Regions from separate parts of the Pandoraea pulmonicola genome, predicted to be linked through region 3. Evidence: predicted binding sites of a transcription regulator. Region 3 holds the regulator's gene; each other region holds the start of a gene.
The links. Region 3 encodes sigma-54, which starts transcription at its own class of promoters, with help from an activator protein. Its sites were predicted from a motif close to TGGCANGNAANCTGCTTT; they were not measured.
Positions count from the first base shown of each region.

Region 1: a site for sigma-54 is predicted at 1,689-1,706, ahead of RO07_RS19340 (acetyl-CoA acetyltransferase). Genes of this name have one in related genera too.
Region 2: a site for sigma-54 is predicted at 2,974-2,991, ahead of prpB (methylisocitrate lyase). Genes of this name have one in related genera too.

Region 1 covers NZ_CP010310.2:4,530,977-4,536,972, forward strand. The annotation lists gene RO07_RS19335 (acyl-CoA synthetase) at 1-370, opposite strand, end outside; gene RO07_RS19340 (acetyl-CoA acetyltransferase) at 485-1,651, opposite strand; gene RO07_RS19345 (TRAP transporter substrate-binding protein) at 2,302-3,321, shown strand; gene RO07_RS19350 (TRAP transporter large permease) at 3,337-5,199, shown strand; gene RO07_RS19355 (SDR family NAD(P)-dependent oxidoreductase) at 5,301-5,996, shown strand, end outside.
Region 2 covers NZ_CP010310.2:3,750,756-3,756,751, forward strand. The annotation lists gene acnD (Fe/S-dependent 2-methylisocitrate dehydratase AcnD) at 1-682, opposite strand, end outside; gene prpC (bifunctional 2-methylcitrate synthase/citrate synthase) at 813-1,964, opposite strand; gene prpB (methylisocitrate lyase) at 1,998-2,888, opposite strand; gene prpR (propionate catabolism operon regulatory protein PrpR) at 3,202-5,325, shown strand; gene RO07_RS26070 (hypothetical protein) at 5,351-5,512, opposite strand; gene RO07_RS16015 (MetQ/NlpA family ABC transporter substrate-binding protein) at 5,735-5,996, opposite strand, start outside.
Region 3 covers NZ_CP010310.2:610,802-616,797, forward strand. The annotation lists gene rapZ (RNase adapter RapZ) at 1-328, opposite strand, end outside; gene RO07_RS02730 (PsiF family protein) at 481-807, opposite strand; gene hprK (HPr(Ser) kinase/phosphatase) at 941-1,906, opposite strand; gene ptsN (PTS IIA-like nitrogen regulatory protein PtsN) at 1,964-2,419, opposite strand; gene hpf (ribosome hibernation-promoting factor, HPF/YfiA family) at 2,647-3,000, opposite strand; gene RO07_RS02750 (RNA polymerase factor sigma-54) at 3,143-4,645, opposite strand; gene lptB (LPS export ABC transporter ATP-binding protein) at 4,722-5,492, opposite strand; gene lptA (lipopolysaccharide transport periplasmic protein LptA) at 5,518-5,996, opposite strand, start outside.

The sequences.
Region 1 (5,996 bases), 1.9 Mb from region 3:
AGGCGGCGCGCACGGCGTCCACATGGCCCTCGAAGCCGGCATCGTAGATCATTGCGCACGCCCCGCTCGACTGACCGAGATAAGCCGCCTCGGGCGCCGTAATGCGGAAGTTCGTCGGCACCCAGACCATCCCCAGCCGGAACGCAATCCATGCGCTCTCGAAGATCTGCAGATTGTTGCGCGAGTGCACCAGCAGTTTGTCACCCTTGCCCACGCCCAGTTGGCGCAGCGCGTCGACGACGGCGTTCACGCGCGCATCGATCTCGCCCCACGTATGCACCTTGTCGCCGATGATCACACCGGGCTCGTCGGGGTGCCGTCTTGCAACGTCGGCCAGCAGACGGCCGAGATTCATGACCTTCTTGAGCATTTCGCTCGTCTCCCAATTCTTATTGCTCAGTCTTGCTTCCTGCCCCGCACCCGGCACGCATACCGGGCGCAGGACATGGTCGAACACGGCCGGGGGTGCGCCCGGCAGCACGCATCAACGCGCCTCGAGAATGCTCACGTAGTTCGCCACCGCGGCGCCGCCCATGTTGAACACGCCCGCGAGACGGGCCTCGGGAATCTGCATCTCGCCGGCCGTGCCGGTCAGTTGCATCGCGGCCATCACGTGCATGGACACGCCCGTGGCGCCGACCGGGTGACCCTTCGCCTTCAGGCCGCCCGAGGGGTTGACCGGCAGCAGGCCGTTTTTCTCGGTGATACCTTCGGCGATCACATTCGCGCCCTGTCCGGGCTTGGCGAGCCCCATCGCTTCGTATTCGATGAGTTCGGCGATGGTGAAGCAGTCGTGCGTCTCGACGAGCGAGAGGTCCTTCAACGAGACGCCCGCCACGCCCAGCGCCTGACGCCAGGCATGCTGTCCCCCTTCGAACGCGAGCGGATCGCGACGCGAGAGCGGCAGATAGTCGTTGACCTGCACCGCGGCACGGAAGCCGACAGCCTTGGGCATCGAGCGCGCCACGTCGGCCTTCGAGATCACGAGCGCGGCGGCGCCGTCGGAGACCATGGAGCAGTCGGTGCGCTTGAGCGGCCCGGCGACGAACGGGTTTTTCTCGGACACGGTGCGGCAGAAGTCGTAGCCGAAGTCGCGCCGCATGTGCGCGTACGGATTGACCGAGCCGTTGCGATGGTTCTTCGCTGCGATGCGTGCGAGGGCGTCGGACTGGTCGCCGTAGCGATCGAAGTACGCTTGCGCGATGGTGCCGAACACGCCGGCAAAGCCGCCCGGAATGCCGGCCTCCTCGCGCGCATAGGAACACTTGAGCAACACCTCGCCGACCTGCGGCGTGGCGAGCTCGGTCATCTTCTCGAAGCCGATCACGAGCACGTGCGTGGCCTTGCCCGCTTCGATGGACTGCAGGCCGCCATGGACCGCGGCCGACCCCGTCGCACACGCATTCTCGTAGCGCGTGGCGGGTTTGAAACGCAGCCCGGGAATACGGTTGAAGACGAGCGACGACGGGAAATCCTGATACAGGAAACCGCCATTGAAAGTGCCGACGTGAATGGAATCGATCTGCTCGGGCGCGAGGCCCGCGTCGTCGAGGGCGGCCTGTGCGACATCGGCCAGCAGAACCTCGGCATCGACGTTATCGAGTTTGCCGAACTGGGAGTGGGCCCAGCCGGTAATGCATGCAGCAACCATGAAGTGTCTCCGGGAAATGGGGTCATCCAGACTCCGGTGAGCAATTTCGATGCCAGACATGCGTGCGGCACGACAACGACGCGCTGTGACGGGCATCGACTGCGAATTGCGCCGCCGTGGCGACATCGCGCGCTTGTGGCGCGCCTGCAATTGACGTAAGCGTAAGGCCGGTTTCCCCGGGCCATCAAGTGAATTCGGATGCGCACGAGGTGAATTAAATTTGCCGCATTGCAACACGGCTGCCCCAGCCGCCCACTTGCGACACCTGTCGCAGGGGTGTCGTGCCGCGGCAGTGACACCTGTCGCACCCCGCGGCGCGAATGCGACAGGTGTCGCACGGCCGTCCGATGTGGCCTTGGCGCGCTGCACGGCGGCGGCAGACGCCAATGCCGACGCGGCCGCTCGCGCCCGCCTGTCATCGGGCCGCTGTGGCGAGTGAATCCTGGCCCCGGGTTTTCACGTATGCTCGACAACGTAAGGGTTTTCCCGTCCGCCCTGCGATCTGGCATTCGATTTGCGTAAGATAGTCGAGCCACTTGCGAGTCGCCCAGCGCGCGAATGTCGAGTTGGCCGAAACGTTGCACGGCAACACGCGCAATCGCTTCGCGCTTCAGACGCAGTCACTAAACCTATAACAGGAGACATGCAGTATGAGCACTATGGATCGTCGCCACTTCATCAAGGTCGTGGCCGCCGCGTCGGCCGCCGCCGCCACGGGGTTGTACCAGACGCAGGCCCACGCGGCCGAATTCACCCTGAAGTTCGCCAACAACCTGCCGATCAGCCATCCGATGAACATCCGTGCCAAGGAAATGGCGCAGAAGATCGCGGAGCAATCGAAGGGCCGTATCGACTTCCAGATCTACCCGAACAACCAGCTCGGCTCCGATAGCGACATGCTCAGCCAGATTCGCTCGGGCGCCATCGACTACTTCACGCTCTCGCCGCTGATTCTCGGCACGCTCGTGCCCTCGGCGCAGATTTCGGGCGTGGGCTTCGCGTTCAAGGACTACAGCCAGGTGTGGGCGGCCATGGACGGCGACCTCGGCGCCCACGTGCGCGGCCAGATCGCCAAGACGTCGGTGTTCGCCTTCGACAAGATCTGGGAGAACGGCTATCGCCAGATCACCACGAGCAACCGCCCGATCAACTCGCCGGCCGATCTGAAGGGCCTGAAGATCCGCGTGCCGACAAGCCCGCTGTGGACGTCGATGTTCCGCGCGTTCGACTCCTCGCCCACGTCGATCAACTTTGCCGAAGTGTATTCGGCCCTGCAGACGCACATCGTCGAAGCGCAGGAAAATCCGCTCGCGCTGCTCACCACGGCCAAGCTCTACGAGGTGCAGAAGTACGTGTCGATGACGAATCACATGTGGGACGGCTTCTGGTTCCTCGCCAACAAGCAGAAGTGGGACAAGCTGCCGAAGGACCTGCAGGCGATCGTGACCGCCAACGTGAACGCGGCCGCCATGGCGCAACGCGACGACGTGCGCAAGCTCAACGACGGCGTGATGGTCGAGCTCAAGCAGAAGGGTCTCGTGTTCAACGCACCGAACAACGAGCAGTTCCGCGAGAAGCTCCGTTCGGCGGGCTTCTATGCCGAGTGGCACAAGAAGTTCGGCGACGAGGCATGGGCCATGTTGGAAAAGTACACCGGGAAGCTCGCGTAAATGGAAACGTTGACGATGACGGCCGAGCCGACGCACGCGCTCGCCCGCCTCTTCTGCCACGTCAACCGCGCGGTGATGAAAGTCACCGAAGCGGTTGCCGTGCTGCTGGTGGTGGCGGAGACTCTCATCCTGCTCGCGGGCGTGGTCTCGCGTTACGGGTTCGACAATCCGATCACCTGGTCCGACGAGCTCGCCCAGATCCTGTTCATCTGGCTGTCGATGCTCGGCGCCGTGCTCGCGCTCGATCGCGGTGAGCACATGCGCCTGTCCGCCATCGTCAACAAACTCCCCGCGGCGTGGCGCGACTGGTTCCAGACGATGGCCGCGCTCACCGTGTGCGTGTTCGTCGCGCTGATCATCATGCCGGCGTACACGCATGCCATCGAGCAGATGGACATCACCACGCCCGCGCTGGAGATTCCCGACGGGCTGCGCGCGGCAGCCCTGCCGGTCGGCGCGGCGCTGATGCTCATCGCGGCAATCTCTCGCATGGCGCGTTGCTCGTCGCTGCGCCAGTTCGGCCTGGGCGTACTGTTCGTGGCAACGCTCGGCGCCGCGCTCTGGCTCGGCCGCCCGGCGCTCATCGCGATGGGCAACTACAACCTGCTGATCTTCTTCGTGCTGATCGTGGGCGTGTGCGTTGCGGGCGGTATTCCGATCGCGTTCGCCTTCGGCACCGCGACGCTCGGCTATCTGGCGCTCGTCACGGACGCGCCGCTGCAAATCGTCGTGAGCCGCATGGACGAAGGCATGTCGGGCCTGATTCTCCTGTCGGTGCCGTTGTTCGTGCTGCTCGGCGCCCTCATCGAGATGAGCGGTCTGGCGCGCAGCCTGATCGAGTTCATGGCCTCGCTGCTCGGTCACGTGCGCGGCGGCCTGCAATACGTGCTGCTCGGCGCGATGTTCCTCGTCTCCGGCATCTCCGGATCGAAGGCAGCCGACATGGCGGCCGTCGCACCCGCGCTCTTCCCCGAGATGCAACGGCGCGGCTCGAAGCCGGAAGATCTCGTGGCGCTGCTCTCCTCGACCGGCGCCATGACGGAGACGATTCCGCCGAGCCTCGTGCTCATCACGATCGGCGCCGTATGCGGCGTGTCGATCACCGCGCTCTTCGTCGGCGGACTGCTGCCGGCGGTCATCGCCACGCTGGCGATCGTCGTGGTCTGCTTCGCCCGCTCGCGCAAGGAAGCGCCGAACGCTGCGCGTCGGGCACCGTGGAGCGTGATCGGCAAGACGTTCATCGTGGCATTGCCCGCCCTCGCGCTGCCCGTGCTCATCCGCACGGCGGTCATCGAAGGCGCGGCCACCGCGACCGAAGTCTCGACCGTCGGCATCGCCTACACGGTCGTGATCGGCCTGATCGTGCATGCGTTCAGGAAGCATCTCGACTTCAAGCGTCTGTATCCGCTGCTCACCGAGACGGCCGCACTGTCCGGCGCCATTCTGCTGATCATCGGGATGGCCACGGCCATGGCTTGGGCGCTCACGCAATCGGGTTTCTCGGCCAAGCTCGTCAGCCTGATGCACGGCGTGCCGGGCGGGCAGATCGGCTTCCTGCTCATCTCGGTGGTCGTGTTCATCGTGCTGGGCAGCGTGCTCGAAGGCATTCCCGCCATCGTGCTGTTCGGCCCGCTGCTCTTCCCCGTGGCGCGCTCGCTGGGCATTCATGACGTGCACTACGCGATGGTCGTGATCCTCTCGATGGGCATGGGGCTCTTCGCACCGCCGCTCGGCGTCGGTTTCTACGCGGCCTGCGCGATTGGCAAAACCTCGCCCGACAAGGTGTTCAACCGGATGTGGACTTACATGGGCGCACTGCTCGTCGCACTGCTCGTGGTGGTCTTCATTCCCTGGATCTCGATCGGTTTTCTGAAGTAGAACAAACCCGCCAGCGGTTTTTAGATTCACCGACGGGCTCCGCCGCATCGCTGGCGGCGGAGCCCGTGCTGTAGATGTCAATAAATTTAGGAGTCCATAGTATGACGGAGAAAGTAGCAGTTGTAACAGGCGGTGGCATGGGCATCGGCGCGGCGATCTGCGAACGGTTGGCCAGCGATGGCATGACCGTGGTCGTGGCCGATCTGAATGAGAGTGCGGCGCAGGAGACGGTGGCCGCGCTCAAGGCAGCCGGCGGCAAGGCCTCGGCGCTGACGATGAACGTCGGCGACGAGGCGTCGATCGCCGAGGGATTTGCCAAGGTCGCCAAGCAGTACGGGCGTTGCGACGTGCTCGTCAACAACGCGGGCATTGCCAAGACGTTTCCGTTTCTCGAATATCCGATCGACCACTGGCACCAGGTCATGGCGGTGAACCTGACCGGCACGCTGCTGTGCGGCCAACACGCCGCGCGGCTCATGCGCGAGCAGCGCTGGGGACGGATCATCAACATGGCGTCGGTGGCAGGTATTCTGGCCAGCGCCGGACGCACGGCCTACGGCACATCGAAGGCCGCCGTCATCGGGCTCACGCGGCAGATGGCCATCGAGCTCGCGCCGTTCGGCATTACCGCCAACGGCATCGCGCCCGGCCCCATCGACACGCCGCTCACGCAGGTGCTGCACTCGGACGTCTCGCGTCGCAACTACACCGAGACGACGCCGCTGGGCCGTTACGGACAACCGCGCGAAATTGCCGGGGCGGTGAGCTTTCTCGCGTCGGACGATGCGTCCTACGTG
Region 2 (5,996 bases), 2.7 Mb from region 3:
CGAGCATCACGCTCTCGGCTTCCAGGCCGCCCACGCCGATCGCGATCACGCCCAGCGCGTCGACCATCGGCGTGTGGGAATCGGTGCCCACGAGCGTGTCGGGATAGGCCACGCCGTCGCTCACCTGCACCACGGGGCTCATGCGCTCCAGGTTGATCTGGTGCAGGATGCCGTTGCCCGGTGGAATCACGTCGACGTTGCGAAACGCCTTCTTCGTCCAGTTGATGAAATCGAACCGGTCTTCGTTGCGGCGGTCCTCGATGGCGCGGTTCTTGGCGAACGCGTCGGGATCGAAGCCGCCGCACTCGACGGCAAGCGAGTGATCAACGACCAGTTGCGTCGGCACCACCGGATTGACGAGGGCCGGGTCACCGCCTTGCGCGGCGATGGCGTCGCGCAGGCCGGCCAGATCGACGAGCGCGGTCTGTCCCAGGATGTCATGGCACACGACACGCGCCGGAAACCACGGGAAGTCGAGATCGCGGCGTCGCTCGATCAGTTGCCTGAGCGAGTCGGTCAGCGCGGCCGGATCGCATCGGCGCACGAGGTTCTCGGCCAGCACGCGCGAGGTATAGGGCAACGTGTCGTAGGCGCCCGGCGCAATGGCCTCGACGGCGGCGCGGGCGTCGAAGTAATCGAGCGACGTCCCGGGCAGGGATTTTCGGTATTCGGTGTTCATCATGTGAGGAGGTATCGGCCCGGCTTGCTGCAAAAGGCTGCCAGCGACTGGCAGGGCGCCGGCGCATGCCGGACGCGCGAAGGCGTCCGGCACGGGGCGGCGAGAGACGTCGGAATGCCGTGCTACGGCAATCTCAACGCTTCTCGATCGGCACGAACTTCTGGTCCTCCGGACCGGTGTAGTTGGCGCTCGGACGAATGATCTTGTTGTCGATGCGCTGCTCGATGATGTGCGCGCTCCAGCCCGACGTGCGCGCGATCACGAACAGCGGCGTGAACATCGCGGTCGGCACGCCCATCATGTGATAGCTCACGGCACTGAACCAGTCGAGGTTCGGGAACATCTTCTTGACGTCCCACATCACCGATTCCAGACGCTCGGCGATGTCGAACATCTTGGTGTTCTGCTGATCCTTCGAGAGTTCGAGCGCCACTTCCTTGATCACCTTGTTGCGCGGATCGCTCACGGTATAGACCGGGTGGCCGAAGCCGATGATCACTTCCTTGTTCTCGACGCGCTGGCGGATGTCGGCCTCCGCCTCGTCGGGCGAGTCGTAGCGCTTCTGGATCTCGAAGGCGACCTCGTTGGCGCCGCCGTGCTTCGGGCCGCGCAGCGCGCCGATCGCCCCCGTGATGGCCGAGTGGATGTCCGAACCCGTACCGGCGATCACGCGCGCGGTGAAGGTCGACGCGTTGAACTCGTGCTCGGCGTACAGAATGAGCGACGTGTGCATGGCGCGCACCCACAGATCCGACGGTTTCTCGCCGTGCAGCAGATGCAGGAAATGGCCGCCGATGCTGTCGTCGTCCGTCTCCACGTCGATGCGCACGCCGTTCTGGCTGTAGTGATACCAGTACAGCAGCATCGAGCCGAGGCTCGCCATCAGGCGGTCGGCGATATCGCGCGCGCCCGGAATGTTGTGGTCGTCCTTCTCCGGCAGCACGGTGCCGAGCACCGACACGCCGGTGCGCATCACGTCCATCGGGTGTGCGGCGGCGGGCACGGCTTCGAGCGCGTCCTTCACGGCGGCGGGCAGCCCGCGCAGCGACTTGAGCTTGGCCTTGTAGCCCTTGAGCTCGGCCACGGTCGGCAACTTGCCGTAGACCAGCAGATACGCGATCTCTTCGAATTCCGAGGTCTGGGCCAGATCCAGAATGTCGTAGCCGCGATAGTGCAGGTCGTTGCCCGAACGGCCCACGGTACACAGGGCGGTATTGCCGGCGGTCACCCCGGACAGGGCAACGGATTTCTTCGGCTTGAAGCCGGTGGCGGTCGTCTCGCTCATGCTCATTTCCTCCAGTCCAGATCAGGGATTCGGTTATTTCTGCTGTGCGAACAGCGCGTCGAGCTTCTGCTCGTACGCGTGGTAGCCGATGCTCTCATAGAGTTCGGCACGCGTCTGCATGGTGTCGAGCACGGCCTTTTGCGTGCCGTCGCGACGAATGGTGTGGTAGACGTTCTCCGCCGCCTTGTTCATGGCGCGGAAAGCCGATAGCGGGTACAACACCAGACCGACCTGCACGCTCTTGAGCTCTTCGACGGTGAAGAGCGGCGTCGAGCCGAATTCGGTGATGTTCGCGAGCACGGGCACCTTCACGGCGTCGGAGAACTGACGGTACATCGGCAGTTCGGTCATCGCCTCCGGGAAGATCATGTCGGCGCCCGCTTCCACGCACGCGCAGGCGCGGTCGATGGCGGCCTGCAGCCCTTCCACGGCGAGCGCGTCGGTGCGCGCCATGATCACGAAGTTCTCGTCGGTGCGCGCGTCGACCGCGGCCTTGATGCGATCGACCATCTCCTGCTGACTCACGATGGCCTTGCCCGGACGATGGCCGCAACGCTTTGCGCCGACCTGGTCTTCGATATGCATCGCGCCCGCGCCGAACTTGATGAGCGACTGCACCGTGCGCGCAATGTTGAATGCCGACGGGCCAAAGCCGGTATCGACGTCCACGAGCAATGGCAGATCGCACACGTCGGTGATGCGACGCACGTCGGTCAGCACATCGTCGAGCGTGGAAATGCCCAGATCGGGCAGTCCCAGCGAACCGGCAGCCACGCCGCCGCCCGACAGATAGATCGCCTTGAATCCGGCGGCTTTGGCCAACAGGGCGTGGTTGGCATTGATGGCGCCGACAACCTGCAACGGTTGCTCGGTCTTGACGGCCTCGCGGAAGGCGGCGCCGGCCGAACGAATGGTGTGCGTCACTTGAGTCCCTCGGTCGTGGATGAGGTGCATGCGGTGGGGCTGGCCCCGTCTCCGCTCGCACACGGGTTGAAATGTGGCTCCATTGATAGCAATGGGCGTGCCAGGGAGGCCATTTCCACCCACGGGTCAGCAACCTCGGCGCCGCTAACGCCTTCATTTACCAGCGGAAATCTGGCACCGATCTGACGTTTGCGTCAAGCAAACGACGCGGGCGCTCGATCCATTGCTCGTCGCATGACGTTTCATATTGAAACAAATCATGAAACGCCGTATTGCAACATGCTACGATTCGTGTCGATTGCCCGATCCGCCAATGCCCGCCATGCCAAGCCCGTCCGCCCCCGATCATCTACCGTCCCAACTGCCGCCGCACCTGCCCGCCTCGGCCACTGGCTTGCCGCGCGCCGTGCTCGCGCAGCCGGTCACGGCGGTGCGCAAGCCCGTGATCTGGGCCGTGGGCATCAGCAAGCTCGGCGAGTTGTACCGCGACATCGTGCCGGACTACGCCGCGCACGCGGAAGTGCAGATCATCGACAAGGGTTACGAAGCCGTGATCGACGCGCTCGAGCATCTGCCGGCCGGCAGCGTGGACGGCATCGTCGCGGCCGGCTCGAACGGGGCGTTCCTGCGCGAGCGGCTGGCACTGCCCGTCGTGCTCGTGAAAGTCACCGGCTTCGACGTCATGCACGCGCTCGGACGCGCCCGCCGTGCGCTGGCCTCGACCTCGCCGGCGTCGCGCATTGCACTCGTGTCGTACGCGCGCCCCGCGCCGGAATTCGAACGCTTCAAGAGCGCCTTTCATCTCGATATCCCCCAGCACGTCTACTTCGACGCCCACGATGCGGAAGACCTCGTGCACCGCTTGCGCGACGAGGCCATCGAGGTCGTGGTCGGGCCCGGCCTCGTCACGGAACTGGCGGAACGCGCGGGGATGACGGGCGTTTTTCTCTACTCGCAGGATTCCGTGCGCGCCGCGTTCGACACGGCCCTGGAAGTGGCGCGCTTCGGACGCATCGAGGCACAGCGCCGCGAGCGGCTCGACACGGTGCTGCGGCATCTGCACGAGGGCGTGGCGGCGGTCGATCTGCACGGACGCATCGAAGCCATCAACGCGTCGATGGCCAGCATGCTCGGTGTGACGGTCGCCGACGCCGTGGGTCGCCCGCTCGACGCCATCGCCCCGGCGCTCGACATCGGACGCACGCTCGAGAGCGCCAGCGCCGAACTCGAAGCGATCGTGTCGATGGCGGGCAAGACGTGGGTCATCAATCGCATCCCGCTGCTCGATCAGGGCACGCTCACGGGCGCGCTGCTCACGTGCCAGGACTCGCAGTCGTTCGCGCGCGTGGATCGCTCGCTGCGCTCGCGGCATCGTCCACGACACCTCGTGGCGCGTTACCGGCTCGACGACCTGATCGGCGACTCGGCCGCCATGACGCACGTGCGTGCGCTCGCCCGCCGCTACGCACAAACCGATTCCACGGTGCTCGTGCATGGCGAGAGCGGCACCGGCAAGGAACTGCTCGCGCAGGGCATTCACAACGCAAGCCGCCGCCGCGACTATCCGTTCGTCGCGATCAACTGCGCGGCGTTTCCCGAAACGCTACTGGAGAGCGAACTGTTCGGCTATGAGGACGGCGCGTTTTCCGGCGCACGGCGGGGCGGCAAGGCGGGCCTCTTCGAGACGGCGCACAACGGCACGATCTTTCTCGATGAGATCGGCGAGATGCCGATGCCGCTGCAGACGCGCTTGCTGCGCGTGCTGCAGGAGCGCGAGGTATTGCGGCTCGGTGCGACGGAGCCCGTGCCGTGCGACGTGCGCGTGATCGCCGCCACACACCGCGATCTGCGCCAACAGGTCGGCGCCGGACTGTTCCGCGAAGACCTTTACTACCGCCTCAATATCCTGCGCATGGTGCTGCCGCCGCTGCGCGAGCGCATGGACGACCTGCCCCGCCTCACGCCGCTCTTCCTGGAGCGCGCGCTCGCACGCGCGAGCGCTCGCATGAGCGTCGATGCGCTGCAGGCCACGCTGCTGCCGCTGCTTGCGACCTATCGTTGGCCCGGCAATGTGCGTGAGCTGGAAAACCTGCTGGAACGGATCGCAGTGGTCTGCGCCGACGTGGTCGATGCGCGCGAGATCAGTCGAGCTCGGCTCGTCGACATCGCACCGGAGTTGGGCGGGATGCCCGTGGCGCATGCGGCCCCAGTTGATCCTACTGCCCCTGCGGAATCCGGGGACGCCGGGCGGATGAGGCTCGCGTCGAACGGCGACGCCGCGCCGCTCACCGGCCGCGCACGACGCGCGGCCGAGGAACTCGCACGCATCCGCACGACGCTGGCCGCCTGCGGCGGCGATCGCGCGGCGGCGTGCGAGGCGCTCGGCATCAGCCGCTCCACCCTCTGGCGAAAACTGCGTGACACGTCGGACGGCTGATGCCGAAGCGTGTCACCGTGCGCCGTCAGTGCTGGTGACGGATGCGCTCCCACATATCGTGCCAGTCCAGCCGCTTGTGCGCGGACGGCTCGTCGTGATGCGTCACCCAGAAGTGATCCACGAGCATGCCGATGGCAAAGCCGACCAATAGCGCCACCAGCATCATCGAGACATTCATCATGGACATGGCAGCCTCCCGCTGATCCGGATCACATCTTCATTCTAGGCGAGCGCTTTCATGCCGGCAGGGGTATTTCTCGAACGAACCCCACTGCGCGCGGGCAATAAAAAACCGGGGTCGAAACCCCGGTTCGTCGGCTGGGCGGCGGTCACGGCGCAGTCCCCGCAGGGGACGAAGCCCCCGAAAGGGGACGAAGCCCCGGCTGGGCCTCGGCCGCCATCGCGGGAGTTACCACGTGGCGATCAACGCGCCGTTGAACTTCGTCTTGATGAACTCCTTCACTTCGTCCGATTGATAGGCGCCGACCAGTTGTTTGACCCACGGCTTGTTCAGATCCTGCGTGCGCACGGCGATCAGGTTGGCGTACGGCCCCTTCAGGTCTTCGATGGCGATGGCATCGCGCTGCGGCGCCAGGCCGGCCTGAACGGCGAAGTTGGTGTTGATCGAGGCGGCATCGAGGTCCGGCAGCGCACGCGGCAACTGGGCGGCT
Region 3 (5,996 bases):
CGCCGACCGAGAGCGGATGGCGGCGGCGCGTCTCGGAGAAGCGCTGCACCAGGGTTTGCGTGTTCGCGTTCAGGAACAGCACGCGAACATCGTGGCCGAAGCGGCGCAGACCGCCGATGATCGGCGGCAGATCGGCGAGCGAGCCGCCGCTGCGAGCATCGATGGCGACGGCCAGTCGCGTGTAGTTCTGCGTTTCGAGGTACTCGGCAAGCTCAGGCAGAAAGCGCGACGGCAGGTTGTCGACGCAGTAATACCCGGCATCTTCCAGAACATTCAAGGCGAGCGATTTGCCGGAGCCCGATACGCCGGTAATGAGTACGATCTTCATGGCATTTCCCGAATACAACCCTCATGGTAAGCGATTGCGTCTTGCGGGTGTGGTGTTCGGCGCGTTCTTGGCATTCCGGCGCAAATCGAGCGTCACAAACGAAAACGGCGCCCGGAGAGGGCGCCGTTCGGCTGATATCGGCGTGGATGGCCTCAGGCTGCGGGCTTGTTCGACAGGCAGGACTTCATGAACGCCTTGCGGTCGTCGCCCTTCTTGTCGCCAGCTTGCGCGTTGCAGGTCTTCATCTTTTCCTGCTGGGTCTGCTTGGCCGATGCTGCGGGCTTGTTCGACAGGCAGGACTTCATGAACGCCTTGCGATCGTCGCCTTTCTTGTCGCCGGCCTGTGCGTTACAGGCGCTCATCTTGTTTTGCTGCGAGTTGGCCTTGTGAGCCGCTTCGGGGGCCGCGGCGGTCTGGGCGAACACGGGCGATGCGAGCAGCGGGGATACCAGGAGCAGTGCAGCGAATGCTTTCTTCATGATTGTCTCTCCATTAGGTCGACACGCACGGGGAAGAACCGCGTGGCGATTACAACATGAAAGAAAACGCGCCGCAATCGCGCTGCGTTGACAGAATGTCGCGTGGAATGCGGTAAACCCCGAGCCGCGAGGCTCAGAGCAGCTTGCCCTGCATGCCGTCGGGATCCTGCATGGCCTGGCGCTGGCGCTCCATGAAGTCCTTGAGCGTGTCGATGCCGCGCAACTGAAGGATCGTGTTGCGCACGGCGGCTTCCACGAGCACGGCGAGGTTTCGCCCTGCCGCCACCTGCAGAATCACCTTGTTGATGGGCAGGCCAAGCACGTCCACCGTCTGGGCTTCGAGCGGCAGGCGCTGGAATTCGCCGTCCGGGCGGCGCACCAACTGGACGATCAGCTTGAGCTTCATCTTCCGGCGCACGGCAGTCTCACCGAAGATCGTCTTGATGTCGAGCAGGCCCAGCCCGCGCACCTCCAGCAGATTTTGCAGCAGCGGCGGGCAGCGGCCTTCCACGAAATCCGGCCCGAGTCGCACGAAATCTACCGCGTCGTCCGCCACCAGGCCGTGCCCGCGGCTGATCAATTCCAGGCCGAGTTCGCTCTTGCCGAGGCCGGAATCGCCGGTGAGCAGCACACCCATGCCCAAAATGTCGATAAAAACGCCGTGCATCGTGCATCGTGGGGCGAACACACGCGAAATGTACAGGCGCAGGCTATCGATGACCGAAGCGGTCGAGAGCGGGGTGGTGAACAGCGGCGTGGACGAGCGGGTGCACCGCAGCACCAGATCGGGCGGAGCTTCGAGCCCGTCGGCGACCACCAGGAACGGCGGTTCCAGGGCGATGACTTCGCCCATGTGGCGTTTGCGGTTCTCGTCGCTCAGGCGCTGGTAATAGCGCAGTTCGGCCTCGCCGAGCACCTGGATGCGGTTCGGGTGGATGAGGTTCAGGTGACCCACGAGGTCGGCGCTCGAGGTGGCGGTCGCCACGCTCTCGGGCGTGAAACCACGCTCCCAGCCCTCGTGGCCGGTCAACCACGACAGACGCAGCGTCGCGGCGTTGTCGTCGAAAATGCTCTGCGCGTTGATGCCGGTCAGTTCCACCGCGTCGCCTCGTTCGGTTGGGTATGGGGAGCTACGGGACTCGAATTTGGCGGTGGCTCAGGGCTGCCAGTTCGCCAGTGCCGCGTGGATGTCCTCGGCGCTGGGCGCGTTGCTCAATGTCTCGCGCATCGAGCGATCGGAGAGCAACTGCGCGATTTCGGACAGAATTTCGAGGTGCTGCTGCGTGGCCTGTTCCGGCACGAGCAGGAAGAAGAGCAGGGAAACGGGCTGGCCGTCGGGGGCCTCGAACGGAATCGGGTCGTCCAGACGCACAAAGGCCGCCATCGGGTGCTTGAGCCCCTTGATGCGGCCGTGCGGAATGGCGACGCCCTCTCCCAGACCGGTCGAACCCAGCCGCTCGCGTGCGAACAGATTGTCGGTGACGAGCGCGCGCGACAGGCCGGCGTTGTTCTCGAACAGGAGCCCTGCCTGCTCGAAGACGCGCTTCTTGCTTGTGACGGACAGTCCAAGCAGGATATTGGACGCAGGTAAGAGTTTGACTAAACGGTTCATCTTGTAATGCGGGCGCACGCGTAGTCGCCCTCCAACCCCCGATTTGACCTCGCATTATAGACCACCCGTAGCCGCGTCAAGCCAGATGCGTCGCCCCATACAAAAGGGGCCGTTCAACGGCCCCGCGGTGGGTGATGCCAGATTTATGACAGACGTAGATTCGCTCGTGTGGTTCCGTGCGGGTTTGCGTCAGTGCCAGTCGATGCGACTACCACGCCGGAAAGGAGTTACTGGAGCGGTTCCGCCTCCGGCGGCTGTTGATGCTTGAGGGCTTCGCGGCCATGATCCTGCACCTTGTCCTTGTATTGCATAACCTTGCGGTCGAGCATGTCGATCAGCTTGTCGATGGCGGCATACATGTTCTCGTCACACTTCTCGACGAAAATCTCCTTACCCTTGAGATACACGGTGACGCTGGCAATCTGGCGTCCGGTCTTCTCCTTGGTCTTGTCGACAGAGAGGATCACCTCGGCGCCGATAAGCTGGTCGAAATGCCGCAACACGCGTTCAAGCTTGTTGACGACGAATTCGCGCAGGGACGGCGTGAGCTCGAGATGGTGTCCACTGATCTTCAGATTCATAGCTGCTCTCCTTGCTGAAATGCCGAAGTGCAAGCCGCGTCACGAGCGACGCTGGCTGGCGGGAGTGCGAGCCATTGACGTGACGCAATGTCGCACTGCGGCGTGATGCCCCAGCGAGCCAACATGGCGCACCAGGACTGTCCTACAAAGATTTGCGCAAGTTCACTGCGGGGATTCGCATGGCCTCGCGGTACTTCGCGACGGTGCGCCGCGCAACCACGAATCCTTGCTCTGCCAGCAGTTCCGCGATACGGCTGTCGGAAAGGGGGCTCTGGGGGTCTTCTGCTCCTATCAGTTGCTTGATGAGGGCGCGGATGGCTGTGGACGACGCAGCCCCTCCGGCTTCCGTGGCCACGTGCGACCCGAAGAAGTACTTGAGCTCGAAGGTTCCAAATGGAGTGAGCATGTACTTACTCGTTGTCACCCGTGAAATCGTGGATTCATGTAAACCCAGCGTATCAGCAATCTCTCGCAAAACCAAGGGCCGCATGCCGATTTCGCCATGCGTGAAGAAGTTCTTTTGACGCTCGACAATAGCCTGCGCGACGCGCAGGATCGTGTCGAACCGCTGCTGGATGTTCTTGATGAGCCAGCGCGCTTCCTGGAGCTGCTGCTGGAGGTTGCCGGTGCCCGGGTCGTTGCGGTTGTTGCGCAGGATGCGCGCATACATTTCGTTGATGCGCAGACGCGGCATGACTTCGGGATTGAGCTCGGCGGTCCAGCCGCTGCCCTGCCTGCGCACCAGCACGTCCGGCACCACGTAGTCGGCGGGTGGCGAGCCGTAGGCGGCTCCCGGGAACGGATCGAGCGAGCGGATCAGTTGATGCGCGGCGCGCAGCGCGTCCTCGCTCACGCCCAGCAGGCGGCGCAGACGCGTGTAATCGCGCGCGGCAAGCAGTTCCAGATGGTCGCAGACGATGCGCAGCGAAAGCGTGCGCACGCCGCTGGCCGGCAAGCGCTGCAGTTGCAGGCGCAGACACTCGGCGGGGCTGCGGGCGCCCACGCCGGCCGGATCGAAGCTCTGCAGCAGTGCGAGCGCGGCGTTGATCTCCTCGGTCTCCAGCGCCAGTTCTTCGGGCATTTCCGCCTGAATTTCGTCCAGCGTGGTCCCGAGATAGCCGTCTTCGTCGAGCGATTCGATGAGGAATTCCACCAGCGCGCGATCACGCGGGCTGGCCTTGGTCAGGCGCAACTGGGCCAGCAGGTGCTCGCGCAGGTTGGGATGGTCGACGTGCAGTTGCGGACGCGCGTTGTCATCGTCATCCGAAGCGCTGCCCGTGCGGGCGAAGTCGTTCAGGCTCCAGTCGCTGCCATTGTCGCCCGCGTTGTCGTCGAAGCGCGTTTCGCCGTCGAGTTCGCGGGCGTCGTCGTGACCATTGGCGGCTTCGGAACGATCGTTGCTGCTGACCGAGGTGCTCCGTTCGTTGCGCAGCGACCCGTCCGTGCCCACGCGCACCGAGCCCGCGAGCCAGTCGTCTTCTCGCTCGAGCATCGGGTTCTGGGTGAGGGCGTGCTCGACTTCCTGCTGGAGTTCGAGCGTCGACAGTTGCAACAACCGGATCGATTGCTGCAACTGCGGTGTGAGGGTCAGGTGCTGCGAGGTGCGAAGTTGGAGGGTCGGTTTCATAGCGTGTCTCGCCTTCATTGTAGAGGCTTTGTCACGTCAACGGAACCGGCCCGGCGCCCTATCGAGGGCAGGGTTTACATGCGAAAAATTTCCTTTACATCCGGAAATTTTCACCGAGATAGACACGGCGAACGCTTTCGTCGGCCACGATCTGGTCGGGCGTGCCTGCGGCGAGCACGGAGCCTTCGCTGATGATGTAGGCGTGATCGCAGATGCCGAGCGTCTCGCGCACGTTGTGGTCGGTAATCAGGACACCGATGCCACGGTCTTTCAGAAAGCGCACAATGCGCTGAATTTCCAGCACGGCGATCGGGTCCACGCCGGCGAACGGTTCATCGAGCAGGATGAAGCGCGGTTGCGTGGCCAGCGCGCGGGCGATTTCCACGCGACGGCGTTCGCCGCCCGAGAGCGACATGGCCGGATTCTCGCGCAGATGGCTCACCTGCAGTTCGTCGAGCAGCGCCTCGATGCGTCGCTCGATCTCCTCGCGCTTGAGCGGCTTGCCGTTGGCGTCGAGTTGCAGTTCGAGCACGGCGCGGATGTTGTCCTCGACCGTGAGTTTGCGGAAAACCGACGCTTCCTGCGGCAGATACGAGACCCCCATGCGGGCGCGCTCGTGAATCGGGAGTTCGCTGATGAGGCTGCCGTCGAGCTGGATTTCACCGTCGTCGGCGGGCACGAGACCCACGATCATGTAGAACGACGTCGTTTTGCCCGCGCCGTTCGGCCCGAGCAGACCGACGACTTCACCGCTCTTCACGTCGAGCGAGACGTCCTTGACGACGGTACGCGCGCCATATTGCTTCTTGAGCGAGCGCACGACGAGCGCGCTCGGCTTGCCCGACGGACCGGCGCCCGGATTGATGCCGCTGGAGGCGTTGTTGGCAGGATTACTCACGCGGATTCCCGATGCTTTTGGAGGGAGACAGCGGCGGCAGATCGCCTTTCGGCGCCGCGGCGGGCTTGCTTGCACCGCCCGGCTGCGCCTGGTTGGCTCCGGTGGCATTGCGCGGCGCGAGCGTGGCGCGCACCCGGCCGTTCGGATTGTTGGCGTTGACCTGATCGGTGCCGCTGTTGGCAGTGTAGACCTCGTTGTACGTGTCGTACGTGATCACGCTGCCGTGGATCTCGTCGAGCACGCGCGTGCCGCCGGCCAGACGCTTGAGCGTGGCCTGCGTGGTGAGCGTGGCGACTTCGGTCTTGCCGTTGTAATAGATCGTCTGGCCCCAGCCGTCGATGTACTCGTCCACGCCGTCGCGCTTCTGACGCATGTAGGCGAGCGGGCCGCCCGGCTTGTAGTACGCGGTGGCGTACTGATAGCCCTCCGGATCCTGACTCACTTCGACGCGATCGGCCTTGAGGAGGATCG